2 linked regions of the Kitasatospora sp. NBC_00315 genome follow. The protein of the gene in region 2 binds, or shares a complex with, the protein of the main gene of each other region. Links are inferred from orthologs where the notes say so. Each region holds a gene or a part of one and is shown on either strand. Other genes may lie near its edges.

What was found.
Region 1: the proteins of secA (region 2) and secY are in contact, whole or in part, in a crystal structure (PDB 3DIN), measured with the Thermotoga maritima proteins. The link is inferred for Kitasatospora sp. NBC_00315 from one-to-one orthologs. Residues at the interface, in WP_004082002.1 of Thermotoga maritima: Glu261, Ala262, Arg263, Lys300, Ala301, Arg302, Thr303, Ile304, Ile305, Leu323, Tyr324, Asp325, Pro326, Val329, Ser330, Tyr333, Ile336, Lys340, Phe345, Val349, Glu363, Phe364, Tyr374, Ser375, Gly376, Gly377, Glu393, Ile395, Thr482, Ser483; in WP_004081795.1 of Thermotoga maritima: Glu108, Gly109, Glu110, Glu111, Ala236, Glu237, Arg238, Arg239, Ile240, Thr241, Ile242, Gln243, Tyr244, Ala245, Arg246, Arg247, Val248, Thr249, Gly250, Arg251, Arg252, Val253, Tyr254, Gly256, Ala257, Ser258, Thr259, Tyr260, Leu261, Pro262.

The regions. Positions count from the first base shown.
Region 1 is NZ_CP108025.1:4,957,592-4,963,830, forward strand. Bases 2,582-5,404 are described here. They hold secY (preprotein translocase subunit SecY), read left to right. Parts: upstream 2,582-3,247; coding sequence 3,248-4,561; downstream 4,562-5,404. Other genes in these bases: rplO (50S ribosomal protein L15), read left to right, coding at 2,582-2,917; OG823_RS20575 (adenylate kinase), read left to right, coding at 4,561-5,214; map (type I methionyl aminopeptidase), read left to right, coding at 5,357-5,404. Also shown: rpsH (30S ribosomal protein S8), read left to right, coding at 259-666; rplF (50S ribosomal protein L6), read left to right, coding at 689-1,228; rplR (50S ribosomal protein L18), read left to right, coding at 1,232-1,615; rpsE (30S ribosomal protein S5), read left to right, coding at 1,664-2,281; rpmD (50S ribosomal protein L30), read left to right, coding at 2,281-2,463; more of rplO, read left to right, coding at 2,465-2,581; more of map, read left to right, coding at 5,405-6,196. UniProt on the Escherichia coli protein: The central subunit of the protein translocation channel SecYEG. Consists of two halves formed by TMs 1-5 and 6-10.
Region 2 is NZ_CP108025.1:5,202,484-5,210,471, forward strand. Bases 2,682-6,019 are described here. They hold secA (preprotein translocase subunit SecA), read left to right. Parts: upstream 2,682-3,062; coding sequence 3,063-5,819; downstream 5,820-6,019. Other genes in these bases: OG823_RS21625 (winged helix-turn-helix domain-containing protein), read right to left, coding at 2,682-2,845; OG823_RS21635 (Rv3235 family protein), read right to left, coding at 5,934-6,019. Outside these bases: hpf (ribosome hibernation-promoting factor, HPF/YfiA family), read left to right, coding at 17-715; OG823_RS21620 (response regulator), read left to right, coding at 910-1,674; more of OG823_RS21625, read right to left, coding at 1,679-2,681; more of OG823_RS21635, read right to left, coding at 6,020-6,683; OG823_RS21640 (patatin-like phospholipase family protein), read left to right, coding at 7,102-7,988. UniProt on the Escherichia coli protein: Required for protein export, interacts with the SecYEG preprotein conducting channel.

The sequences.
Region 1 (6,239 bases), 240 kb from region 2 along the record:
CGCCATAAGCGAAGCAGTGGTGCCCGATCCCACACGGCCTCTTTTTGGGGCTTCGTACGGAATCCCGTAAGGTAGTGGGGTCGGGCCCCCTGTCGCGGCAGCTCCATAGCTGCTGTCGACCCTCTTCGGAGGGCTCGCACTTAGTCTTACGACGCCGCAGGTCCCCTGCGTCTGTGCCCCTGTCCGCACTCCTTCACCGGAGTGCGGCGGGGGGACCTGGCGCGGAGAAACCACGGCGAGAGAGGCCTGAGGCCCATCATGACCATGACCGACCCCATCGCAGACATGCTCACGCGTCTGCGTAACGCGAACTCGGCGTACCACGACACCGTGGCGATGCCGGCCAGCAAGATCAAGGCGCACGTCGCCGAGATCCTGCAGCAGGAGGGCTACATCTCCTCCTGGAAGGTTGAGGAGCCGCAGGAGAACGAGGTCGGCAAGAAGCTGACCATCGAGCTCAAGTTCGGCCCCAACCGTGAGCGCTCGATCGCTGGCATCAAGCGGATCAGCAAGCCGGGCCTGCGGGTCTACGCAAAGTCCACCAATCTGCCGAAGGTGCTCGGCGGCCTGGGCGTGGCGATCATCTCCACGTCCTCGGGTCTCCTCACCGACAAGCAGGCCGCCAAGAAGGGCGTAGGCGGAGAAGTTCTCGCCTACGTCTGGTAATTCGGGAAACGGAGGTACAGCAATGTCGCGCATTGGACGGCTGCCCATCCCGGTTCCCGCCGGCGTGGACGTCACCATCGATGGCCAGGCGGTCTCGGTGAAGGGTCCCAAGGGATCCCTCACCCACGTTGTCGCCGCGCCGATCGAGATCGGCAAGGGCGAGGACGGCAACCTGCTCGTCACCCGCCCGAACGACGAGCGTCAGTCGAAGGCCCTTCACGGCCTTTCCCGCACGCTGGTGGCGAACATGATCACCGGCGTGACCGCGGGCTACCGCAAGTCGCTGGAGATCAGCGGTGTTGGTTACCGAGTCGCAGCGAAGGGCTCCAACATGGAGTTCCAGCTCGGCTACAGCCACCCGATTCTGATCGAGGCCCCGGAGGGCATCTCCTTCGTGGTCGAGTCGCCCACCAAGTTCCACGTGGACGGGATTGACAAGCAGCTGGTCGGCGAGGTTTCGGCCAAGATCCGCAAGCTGCGCAAGCCCGACCCGTACAAGGCCAAGGGCGTCAAGTACGCGGGCGAGGTCATCCGCCGCAAGGTCGGAAAGAGCGGTAAGTAAGCCATGAGTCTTTCTGTCAAGATCGGCAAGGGCAACGCCTACAAGCCCTCCGCCCGTAAGCGCCGCGCGATCCGCGTTCGCAAGCGTGTCACCGGTACCGAGCTGCGTCCGCGCCTCGTGGTGACGCGTTCGAACCGCCACATGGTCGCCCAGGTCATCGACGACGCCAAGGGTTTCACCCTGGTGTCGGCGTCCACTCTCGACGTTTCCATCAAGGGCGTCGAGGGCGACAAGACCGAGCTGGCCAAGAAGGTCGGGAGCCTGGTCGCCGAGCGCGCCAAGGCCGCCGGCATCGAGTCGGTCGTCTTCGACCGCGCGGGCAACCGGTACGCCGGCCGCATCGCCGCTCTGGCCGATGCTGCTCGCGAGGCCGGGCTCGACTTCTAAGCCGCTCGTCGGCTCAGTCGACGGACGTAATCGAGAGAGGTAATTCCAATGGCTGGACCCCAGCGCCGCGGTAGCGGCGCCGGCGGCGGCACCGGCGGTGGCGAGCGGCGTGACCGTAAGCGTGACGGCGGCGCCCCCGTCGTCGAGAAGAGCGCATACGTCGAGCGTGTCGTCGCGATCAACCGTGTCGCCAAGGTTGTCAAGGGTGGTCGTCGTTTCAGCTTCACCGCGCTGGTCGTGGTGGGCGACGGTGACGGCACCGTAGGTGTCGGATACGGCAAGGCGAAGGAGGTTCCGGCCGCCATCGCCAAGGGTGTTGAAGAGGCCAAGAAGAACTTCTTCAAGGTCCCCCGTATCCAGGGCACCATCCCTCACCCGATCCAGGGCGAGAAGGCTGCCGGCGTCGTGCTCCTGAAGCCGGCTGCCCCCGGTACCGGCGTTATCGCCGGTGGCCCGGTGCGTGCCGTTCTGGAGTGCGCCGGCATCCACGACATCCTGTCGAAGTCGCTCGGCTCTTCCAACGCGATCAACATCGTGCACGCCACGGTCACCGCTCTGAAGGGCCTCGTGCGCCCCGAAGAGGTCGCGGCCCGTCGTGGCCTGCCGCTGGAGGACGTGGCTCCCGCTGCCCTGCTGCGGGCGCGTGCTGCTGGGGTGAGCGCCTGATGGCTCGCCTCAAGATCACGCAGACCAAGTCCTACATCGGTAGCAAGCAGAACCACCGTGACACCCTTCGTTCGCTTGGTCTCAAGCGGATGAACGACGTGGTCGTGAAGGAGGACCGTCCCGAGATTCGCGGGATGGCCCAGACTGTCCGCCACCTCGTCACGGTCGAGGAGGTTGACTGACATGGCGGACTCTCCGCTGAAGGTCCACAACCTGCGTCCCGCCCCGGGTGCCAAGACCGCCAAGACCCGCGTGGGTCGTGGCGAGGCGTCCAAGGGTAAGACCGCTGGTCGTGGTACCAAGGGCACCAAGGCTCGCTACCAGGTTCCGACGCGCTTCGAGGGTGGGCAGATGCCCCTCCACATGCGTCTGCCGAAGCTCAAGGGCTTCAAGAACCCGTTCAAGATCACCTTCCAGGTGGTCAACCTCGACAAGCTGGCCGAGCTCTACCCGCAGGGTGGAGAGGTCACGGTCGAGGACCTGGTCGCCAAGGGCGCCGTTCGCAAGAACTCGCTCGTCAAGGTGCTCGGCACCGGCGACATCTCGGTCGCGCTGCAGGTTTCGGTTGACGCCGTCTCCGGCTCCGCCGCCGAGAAGATCACCGCCGCCGGCGGCACCGTCACCGAGCTCATCTGAGCTCGCTGACTCCCGGGCCCCGTACTTCCCGCAAGGGAGGTACGGGGCCCGCTGCATTTCCCGGCCGCCCCGTCCGGCTGTCCGCGGAACGGATTCCCGCCCGGAAACGCCAAGTCTTTTGTATGGCAAAACCGGGCATCCCGTACCCCATGCGTGGGGGAGGGGCGGCACGCGCTTCTGTCGGGTGGCCGTGCACTGTTAGAGTCCGTGGAGTTCCCTTGTAGGCTCGCGCAGCTCTGTCTGCGCCCGTCCGTCGGGAGCGGAACCGCAAACTCCCCCCATCAGGACCGACCCTCCCGCCGACGACGTGCGGGAGGCGCAGGAGGCACCGTGCTCAGTGCGTTCGCGCGGGCGTTCAAGACGCCCGACCTGCGCAAGAAGCTGCTGTTCACGCTGGGCATCATGGTGCTGTTCCGGCTGGGTGCGCACATCCCCATCCCAGGGGTCAGTTTCACGGCAGTGAACCAGTGTTTGTCCGGACCGGCGAAGACGAGCGGCCTGTTCGGCCTCGTCAACCTGTTCAGCGGTAACGCTCTGCTCCAGCTGACGATCTTCGCCCTCGGCATCATGCCGTACATCACGGCCAGCATCATCCTCCAGCTCCTCACCGTCGTGATCCCGCGACTCGAGGCGTTGAAGAAGGAGGGGCAGGCCGGCACCGCGAGGATCACCCAGTACACCCGCTACCTGACCATCGCGCTGGCCGTGCTCCAGGGCACCGGCATCGTGGCGACGGCCTCCAGCGGCGCGCTGTTCTCCGGTTGCGCCCAGGCCAACCAGATCGTGCCGGACACCTCGGTGTTCCGGATCGCGGTGATGGTCATCACGATGACCGCCGGCACCTCGGTGATCATGTGGCTGGGTGAGCTGATCACCGACCGCGGTATCGGCAACGGCATGTCCATCCTGATCTTCACCTCCATCGCGGCCGGCTTCCCGGGCTCGATGTGGGCGATCAAGAAGTCGGGCACCATCGGCGGCGGCTGGGTGGAGTTCCTCTCCGTCATCGCGGTCGGCGTGATCGTTGTGATGCTGGTCATCTTCGTGGAGCAGGCACAGCGCCGGATTCCGGTTCAGTACGCCAAGCGGATGATCGGGCGCCGCGCCTTCGGCGGCACCTCGACCTACATCCCGCTCAAGGTCAACCAGGCCGGTGTCATCCCGGTCATCTTCGCCTCGTCGCTGCTGTACATCCCGGCTCTGCTGGTCCAGCTGACCAACAGCCAGGCCGGCTGGGCGACGTGGATCAGGACGAACTTCGTCAAGGGTGACCACCCGATCTACATGGCCACCTACTTCCTCCTGATCGTGTTCTTCGCCTTCTTCTATGTGGCTATCTCCTTCAACCCCGAAGAAGTTGCCGACAATATGAAGAAGTATGGTGGGTTCATCCCGGGGATCCGGGCCGGCCGACCGACGGCCGAGTACCTGAACTACGTGCTCACCCGCATCACGTGGCCGGGTTCGCTCTACCTGGGCCTGATCGCGTTGATCCCGATGATCGCCCTGGTCGCCTTCGGACAGCAGACCAACTTCCCGTTCGGCGGCACCAGCGTGCTCATCGTCGTCGGTGTCGGACTCGAAACTGTTAAGCAGATCGAGAGCCAGCTCCAGCAGCGCAATTACGAAGGGTTCCTCCGCTGATGCGAATCGTCCTCGTCGGACCTCCAGGGGCCGGGAAGGGTACTCAGGCGCACCTGCTCGCCAAGACCCTCTCCATTCCCCACATCTCCACCGGCGACCTGTTCCGTGCCAACATCGGCCAGCGCACCCAGTTGGGGCTCGAGGCCAAGGGCTACATGGACGCGGGTCACCTGGTACCGGATGAGGTCACCATCGGTATGGCCAAGGACCGCATGGCCCAGTCGGACGCCGCAGGCGGCTTCCTGCTCGACGGCTTCCCGCGGAACCTTGTCCAGGCCAAGGCACTCGACGAGATCCTCGCCGAGTGGGGCATCGCCCTCGACGGCGTGCTCGACCTGGAGGTCCCCGAGGACGAGGTCGTCAAGCGCATCGCCGGTCGCCGGCTGTGCCGCAACGACGGCGGCCACGTGTTCCACGTGGACTACAACCCGCCCGCGGTGGCGGATGTCTGTGACGAGTGCGGCGGGGAGCTGTACCAGCGCTCCGACGACACCGAGGACAAGGTGCGGACCCGCCTGGAGGTCTACCACACCGAGACCGAGCCGATCATCGACTACTACGCCCAGCAGGGCCTGGTCGCGACGATCCCGGCGCTCGGCAAGGTGGACGAGGTCACCCAGCGCGCGATCGAGGCGCTGAAGAAGAACGGCTGAGCCCCCGAGGCCCGGCTTCATCACGTGCATACGGCCGCGGCGCCCCGAGTGGGGCGTCGCGGCCGTACGGCGTCGTACGGTGGTATGCGTGCAGGGCCGCCCGGCAAGGACCGGGCGGCGACCAATGGGAAGGCGTGGCCAGATGGTGGAGATCAAGACCCCCGAGCAGATCGCGAAGATGCGGGTGGCCGGGCTGGTCGTGGCCGAGGCGCTCAAGGCGGCCCGTGCGGCGGTCGCCCCGGGTGTGAGTACCCAGGACCTGAACGACATCGCGGCCAAGGTGATCGCCGACCACGGTGCCACCTCCAACTTCCGCGCCGACCACGGCGGCCTGTGGTTCCCGGGCGTGATCTGCGCCTCGGTGAACAACGAGGTCGTGCACGGCATCCCGGGCGAGCGGGTGCTGGTCGAGGGTGACGTGATCTCCATCGACTGCGGCGCGATCGTGGACGGCTGGCACGGCGACGCGGCGATCACCGTCGCGGTGGGTGAGGTCCGGCCCGAGGTGGAGATGCTCAGCCGGGTCACCGAGGGCTCGATGTGGGCGGGGATCGCCCAGATGAAGAAGAGCAACCGGCTGGCCGACGTCTCGAAGGCGATCGAGGGCTACATCCGTCGTCAGCCGCTGCCCCCCAAGGGCAAGTGGGGCATCACCGAGGGCTACGGCGGCCACGGCATCGGCACCGCGATGCACATGGAGCCGCACGTGCTGAACTACGTCGAGCGCGGCCGGGGCAAGGGCCCCAAGCTCGTCCCCGGCACCGTGCTGGCGATCGAGCCGATGGTCTCGCTGGGCACCCCGCACACCACCGTGCTGGAGGACGACTGGACGGTCGTCACCACCGACGGCACCTGGGCCTCGCACTGGGAGCACTCGGTGGCCGTCACCGAGCAGGGCCCGCTGGTGCTGACCGCCTTCGACGGCGGCAAGGCCGAACTGGCCAAGCTGGGGATCACCGCCGCGCCGGATCCGCTGGGCTGACCTGCACCGTTGCGCACCTGGCGCCGACGAAGAGCCCGCAGGC
Region 2 (7,988 bases):
GGGATCGGAGTTCTGCGTGGACATCGTCGTCAAGGGCCGCAAGACCGAGGTGCCCAAGAGGTTCCGCGAGCACGTGGCCGAGAAGCTGGAGAAGGTCCAGAAGTTCGACGGCAAGGTGATCAGCCTCGACGTCGAGGTGTCCAAGGAACACAACCCGCGCCAGGCCGACCGGTCCGAGCGGGTGGAGATCACTGTCCGTACCCGCGGCCCGGTGATCCGGGCCGAGGCCAACGCCGCGGATCCCTACGCGGCGCTCGACCTGGCCTCGGCGAAGCTCGACGCGCAGTTGCGCAAGTCCGCCGACCGGCGGCGCGTGGTCAAGGGCGGCAACGGCCGCACCCCGCTGAGCGTCGCCGAGGCGACCGCCTCGCTCGCGGCCCTGCCCGACACCGTGGCGGACGACGGCGGCAGCAACGGAGCGGTCCGCAAGACCAAGATGGGATCTCTGGAGGTGGAGGGCGACGGACCGCTCGTCGTCCGCGAGAAGACGCACCCCGCCGTACCCATGGCACTGGACCAGGCCCTCTACGAGATGGAGCTGGTCGGCCACGACTTCTACCTCTTCGTGGAGAAGGACAGCGGTCTGCCGAGCGTGGTCTACCGCCGGCACGGCTACCACTACGGTGTGATCCACCTGAAGGCCGACGGCAGTGCCGTCGAGGGAGCGGTCGGTGGCGCCGGTGGCGTGCTCGGCGGCCCGGACGACGAGGACTGACCTCCGGAGGGGCCTCCGTCCGAAGCGGTGAGCAGGGGTGACCCCGGTGGCGGACGCCGCCGGGGTCACCCGTTCGAGCGGAGCCGGCCGGGTCGGTGACCCATGCATGATCGTCCCGCGCCGGAGGGTGATCGTGGAGTGCTCCGGTCGTGGAATGATTGGCGCGACGACGACCGGCTACGGGGGAGGAGCGGATGGGGGATCGATTCGGGCTGGGGCCCGCCGGCGGGCCGGTTCAGGGGGTGCCCGCGGGGGTGGGAGAGGCTCCTGAGTCCGAGTACGCCCCACGCAGGGGGGAGCCGATCAGGGTGCTGGTGGTGGACGACCACGCGTTGTTCCGCCGGGGCCTGGAGATCGTGCTGGCCGAGGAGGAGGACATCAAGGTCATCGGCGAGGCGGGGGACGGCGCCGAGGCGGTCCTCAAGGCGGCCGACCTGCTGCCCGACATCATCCTGATGGACGTCCGGATGCCGCGGCGCAGCGGGATCGAGGCCTGCACCGCGATCAAGGACGTGGTGCCGAGCGCCAAGATCATCATGCTGACGATAAGCGACGAGGAAGCCGACCTCTACGAGGCGATCAAGGCCGGTGCGACGGGCTACCTGCTCAAGGAGATCTCCACCGACGAGGTCGCCACCGCGATCCGCGCCGTCGCCGACGGCCAGTCGCAGATCAGCCCCTCGATGGCGTCCAAACTGCTCACCGAGTTCAAGTCGATGATCCAGCGGCGGTCCGACGACCGTGATCTGGTGCCCGCCCCCCGGCTCACCGACCGGGAGCTGGAGGTGCTCAAACTGGTGGCCACCGGTATGAACAACCGGGAGATCGCCAAGGAGCTGTTCATCAGCGAGAACACCGTGAAGAACCACGTCCGCAACATCCTGGAGAAGCTGCAGCTGCACTCCCGGATGGAGGCCGTGGTCTACGCGATGCGGGAGAAGATCCTCGAAATAGGCTGACGCGTCAGCCCAGCAGCCGCTCCAGGGGCTCCCGGAGCGATTCGTCGGTCAGCGCCTCCACCCGGACGCTCTCGCAGCCGACCCACTCGGCCGCCTCGCGCAGCGCCGTGGCCAGCGCCCCGAGGTGCTTCGGCGCCGCCAGCGAGATCTGACGGGCCACCAGGGTTCGGCCCTCGCGGGCCGGATCCACCCGGCCGACCAGCCGGCCGCCGGTCAGCAGCGGCATCGCGAAGTACCCGTGCACCCGCTTGTGCTTGGGGGTGTACGCCTCCAGCCGGTGCGTCATGCCGAAGATCCGCGCCGTGCGGGCGCGGTCCCAGACCAGCGAGTCGAACGGCGAGAGCAGGGTGGTCCGGTGCCGGCCGCGGGGTGCGTCGGCCAGTGCGGCCGGGTCGGCCCAGGCGGCGGCGGGGGCGCCCGACGGGCCCCAGCCCGCCACCTCGACCGGGACGAGCGCGCAGTCGCCGAGCACCGAATCCACCTGCTCGGCCCGGAGTCGGTGGTAGTCCATCAGGTCGGCCCTGGTGGCCACCCCGAGTGCGGCGCCGGACTGCTCGACCAGTGTCCGCAGGCACTGCGGGTCGGCCGGGTCGCGCCCGAACAGCTCGGCGGGAACGGCGCGTTCGGCCAGCTCGTAGACCCGTTTCCAGCTGCGCCGCTCGGTGCAGACCACGTCGCCGAAGGCGAGCGCCCGCTCCACCGCGATCTTGGTGTCGGACCAGTCCCACCACTCGGCCGTCCGCTTGGCGCCGCCGAGCTCGGTGGAGGTGAGCGGCCCCTCGGCGCGGAGCTTGTCCAGCACCTGCCGGTACGTCCGCGGTGTCACCCGGTGGCCCCAGAGGTTGCCCCGGTCGCGGTAGTGGCGGCGGCGGAAGGCGAACAGCGGCCACTCCTCCACCGGCAGCACGCAGGCGGCGTGCGACCAGTACTCGAAGCTCGTCCCGCCACCCCAGTACGCCGCCTCGACGGCCGGGCGGCCGACCGCGCCGAGCCGGGCGTACGGAATCAGTTCGTGGGAGCGGGCCAGCACCGAGATGGTGTCCAGCTGGACGGCGCCGAGGTGCCTCAGCACCCCGCGGACCCCGCTCCGGCGGTCCGGCGCCCCGAGCAGGCCCTGTGCGCGCAGCGCGATCCGGCGGGCCTCGTCGGCGCTGAGAGTCGTGACGGTCATGCCTGCGAGGGTAGGGGGCGGCGCCGACAGCGGTCCTCGGGGTGACCGGTTTGACCCGGTAGGACGGCCTATCGGGCGAAGTGCTCTCACGGGTGACACGGGAATAGCGTGCTGACGCACCTCCCGGGGCATTGGACTCCTCGCATACGATGGCCCGTGCGGTGGGGTGGCCCCCGTGCAGTCGTCCAGTGCCAATACAGGCAAGGAGCCCGCTCAAGTGTCCGTCTTCGACAAGATCCTGCGCGCCGGCGAAGGCAAGATCCTTCGCAAGCTGCAGCGGATTGCTGCCCAGGTCAACTCCATCGAAGAGGACTTCGTCAACCTCACGGACGCCGAGCTGCGCGCGTTGACCGATGAGTACAAGCAGCGGCATGCCGACGGCGAGAGCCTGGACGACCTCCTGCCCGAGGCGTTCGCGACCGTCCGCGAGGCGGCGAAGCGTGTGCTCGGTCAGCGGCACTACGACGTCCAGATCATGGGTGGCGCGGCCCTGCACCTCGGCTACGTCGCCGAGATGCGCACCGGTGAGGGCAAGACCCTGGTCGGCACGCTCCCGACGTACCTGAACGCCCTGACGGGCAAGGGCGTCCACCTGATCACCACCAACGACTACCTCGCCGAGCGCGACTCGGAGTGGATGGGCCGGGTGCACCGCTTCCTCGGCCTCGAGGTCGGCGTGGTGCTGGGCAACATGACGCCTCCCGAGCGCAAGCGCCAGTACGGGATGGACATCACGTACGGCACCAACAACGAGTTCGGCTTCGACTACCTGCGCGACAACATGGCCTGGTCGAAGGACGAACTGGTCCAGCGCGGCCACAACTTCGCGGTCGTCGACGAGGTCGACTCGATCCTGATCGACGAGGCCCGTACGCCGCTGATCATCTCCGGCCCGGCCGACCAGGCGACCAAGTGGTACGCCGACTTCGCCAAGCTGGTGCAGCGCCTCAAGATCGACCGGGACTACGAGGTCGACGAGAAGAAGCGCACCGTGGGTGTCCTGGAGGACGGCGTCTCGCGGGTCGAGGACTACCTCGGCATCGACAACCTCTACGAGTCGGTGAACACCCCGCTGGTCGGGTTCCTGAACAACGCCATCAAGGCCAAGGAGCTCTACAAGGCGGACAAGGACTACGTCGTCATGAACGGCGAGGTCATGATCGTCGACGAGCACACCGGCCGCATCCTGGCCGGCCGCCGCTACAACGAGGGCATGCACCAGGCGATCGAGGCCAAGGAGGGGGTGGAGGTCCAGAACGAGAACCAGACCCTGGCCACCATCACCCTGCAGAACTTCTTCCGGCTGTACGAGAAGCTCTCCGGCATGACCGGTACCGGTACCACCGAGGCCGCCGAGTTCCACCAGATCTACAAGCTCGGCGTGGTGCCGATCCCGACCAACAAGGATCCCCGCCGGATCGACCAGCCCGATCTGATCTACAAGTCGGAGCCGGCCAAGTTCGCCGCCGTGGTCGAGGACATCGCCGAGAAGCACGAGAAGGGCCAGCCCGTCCTGGTCGGCACCGTCTCGGTCGAGAAGTCCGAGTACCTGTCCCAGGAGCTGCGCAAGCGCGGCATCCCGCACGAGGTGCTGAACGCCAAGCACCACGAGCGCGAGGCGCAGATCGTCGCGCAGGCCGGCCGCAAGGGCGCCGTCACCGTCGCCACCAACATGGCCGGCCGTGGCACCGACATCATGCTCGGCGGCAACCCCGACCACCTCGCGGCGGCCGAGCTGGCCCAGCGCGGGCTCGCCCCGACCGACACCCCGGACGAGTACGAGGCGGCCTTCCCGGAGGCGCTGGAGAAGGCCAAGGCCTCGGTCAAGGCCGAGCAGGAGGAGGTCCGCGAGGCCGGCGGCCTGTACGTGCTGGGCACCGAGCGGCACGAGTCGCGCCGTATCGACAACCAGCTGCGCGGCCGCTCCGGCCGTCAGGGCGACCCGGGCGAGTCCCGCTTCTACCTCTCGCTGGGCGACGACCTGATGCGCCTGTTCAAGGCCGGCATGGTCGAGCGCGTGCTCTCGATGGCGAACGTCCCGGAGGACGTGCCGATCGAGTCGAAGATGGTGACCCGGGCGATCGCCTCGGCCCAGACCCAGGTCGAGCAGCAGAACTTCGAGATCCGCAAGAACGTCCTGAAGTACGACGAGGTGCTGAACCGCCAGCGCGAGGTCATCTACGGCGAGCGCCGCCGTGTCCTGGAGGGCGAGGACCTCCAGGAGCAGATCGGCCACTTCATGGACGACACCGTCGAGGCGTACGTCAAGGCCGCGACGGGCGAGGGCTTCGAGGACGACTGGGACCTCGACAAGCTGTGGAACGCGCTCAAGCAGCTCTACCCGCTCACCCTGGAGCTGGAGGAGCTGGAGGAGGAGGCGGGCGGTTCGGCCGGCCTCACGTCCGAGTTCCTGCTGAAGGCCGTCCAGGAGGACATCCAGGCCCAGTACGGCGCCCGTGAGGACCAGCTCGGCGAGGAGATCATGCGCGAGCTGGAGCGCCGCGTGGTCCTCTCGGTGCTGGACCGCCGCTGGCGCGAGCACCTCTACGAGATGGACTACCTCCAGGAGGGCATCGGCCTGCGGGCGATGGCCCAGCGCGACCCGCTGGTCGAGTACCAGCGCGAGGGCTTCGACATGTTCACCGCCATGATGGAGGGCATCAAGGAGGAGTCCGTCGGCTACCTGTTCAACCTGGAGGTCCAGGTCGAGCAGCAGGTCGAGGAGGTCCCGATCACGGACGGCGACGGCGAGATCTCGCTGGAGAAGGAGAGCCGGCCGGAGATCAAGGCCAAGGGCCTGGAGGCGCCGAAGCCGCAGCGCCTGCACTACACCGCGCCGACGGTCGACGGCGACGACACCGTGATCGAGGGCGACTTCGAGGACACCGTGGCGGACGACGAGGGCGACGGCCTCACCAGGGCCGAGCGCCGCAAGGCCGCCAAGTCGGCCAAGGGCCGCCGCCGCAAGGCCTGACCCACCGGCGCGGACGTACCGCGCACGGGCCCGAAGGGCGCCGCTCCCCGGCTCGGGGGTGGCGCCCTTTCGCCGTGTCCGGGGGGCGTCGCGGCGCCCCCCCCGGAGGCCCGCTCAGCGGCTCTCGACCGTGGCGCACTGCCACTGGCCGGTCCGCCGGTGCTGCTCCAGGCGGAACGCCACCACGTGGTGGCGCCGGCCGAACTCGACCCGTACGCAGGCCTCCACGACGTCCGCCGACGGCGCGCTGTCGTGCACCCGCCCCAGCCGGGGGCGGGCGTCCGCGCCGCGCGGGCGCAGCGGGCCGGAGCGGACCAGCGCGGTGAGCCGTCCGTAGCCGTCCAGGGTGGTGTGCCGCTGGAGCTGCCCGGCCGGGCGGACGCCGGTGAGCACCTCGACCAGGCGCAGGGCGAAACGCCCGGCCAGCTCGGCGCGGGCGGCCCGCCGGGACCGCGCCTCCTGCTCCCGCGGGTGCGGGCCCGGCGGCCCGGCGCAGGCCGCGCGCGGATGCCGGACGGGGCGGGCGGCGGCCGACCGGTCCGAGGCGGGCCGATCGGCCGCGCGGCGGGGGTGCGGCCTGCCGTCGGTGTGGTCGGGGTGGTCGGGGCGGGCGGCGTGGGCGGCGTGGCCGGTGTGGGCGGGGCGGTCGAGGCGGCCGGCGTCGGCGAGGCGGTCGGCGGGCCCGGTGTGGTCGGGGGTTCGGTCGGCTCCGGCGCCATCGGTGCTGCCGGCCGAGGTCCGGGCCGCGGTGGTGGCCGAGGCCGGGGTGGCGGCGAGCGGGCGGATGCGGGGCGTGCGGACGGGCGGTGGCAGCGGGCGGGCGTGCCGGGCGGTACTGCGTGGGGTGGTCGAGGACTCTGTCATGCGCGGTTACCCCCGGGTCGGTCGGGCTGGTCGGGCTGGCGGGCCGGTCGGCCGGTCCCGTGCGGTCGGGACGCTGCCTCGGTATCGGCACCCCGGGCGCGGGCAGGAGCGCCCCGCCGCGCACCTCCCGGACCGGCCCCGGTGTCACCTATCCGGGTGAGTACGCCATGGCGCCCCAGGGGCATCACAGGGCCGTCCGGACGCCCGGTTGACGCGGAGGGCACGGCGGAAGTGCCCGAAGGGGGACGCGCGCGGCCGGTGAATTCTGGGTCGCGGGCCGCGTGTGGCGGGAAGGCTACCGACGGGTAATGCCGAGGATCGGGACAAGGCCCCCCATCGGGTGGCCGGCGGCGAGGCCCGTGACGGGGCTCCACGGCGGGACCGCGGCGCGGTCCGGCAGAGACGACGGGTGGCTGGCATGGTGACGCAGGCGTCGACGAGCGATGGCACGCAGGCTCCGCCGGCCGCGGACGGGGTACGGCGCGGCCTGGTCCTGGGCGGCGGCGGGATGCTCGGCGCGGCCTGGACGATCGGCGCGCTGTGCGCGGTCGAGGAGGTGACCGGCCGGCAGCCCGGCCACGCCGAAGTGCTGCTCGGGACGTCCGCCGGATCCATCCTCGGCGCGATGCTGGCGAGCGGCGTCCGCCCGCAGGAGCTGCGGGACCACCAGCGCGGCCTGCCGATCACCACCGGTCCGCTGGCCGGGGTGGACTTCGACTACGACACCGCGGTCGGCGGCGCGCTGCCGCCGCGCCCACGGCCCGGCATCGGCTCGCCGGGCCTGCTGCGCACCACCGTGCGGCACCCGCGCGAGTACCCGTGGCTGACCATGGTCTCCGCCGTGGTGCCGACCGGCCGGGGCTCGGTGGCACCGGTCGGAGAGCTGGTCCGCGGCCTGGCCGGCCCGGACCACCGGCTCGGCGGCTCGGTGCTGCGGGTGGTGGCGGTGGACTACCGCACCGGTCACCGGGTCGCCTTCGGGGATCCGGGCGCGCCGCCCGCCGAGGTCGGCGAGGCGGTGATGGCCTCCTGCGCCATCCCGGGCTGGTTCGCCCCGGTGGAGGTGGCGGGCGGCCCCTACGTGGACGGTGGCTGCTGGTCGGCGACCAACGCCGACCTGATGCTGGGCCGGGGCCTGGACGAGGTGTACGTGCTCGCCCCGATGGCGCTGCGGCTGCATCCGCGCGGGCGCGCCGAGCCCGGCCGGGGCACGGTGGCCGCCCTGCGCGAGTGGCGCGAGCGGGACCGCCCCCGGGGCGTGCTGGCGCAGCTGGTCAGCCGCTACCGCCGCTCGGTGACCCGCCA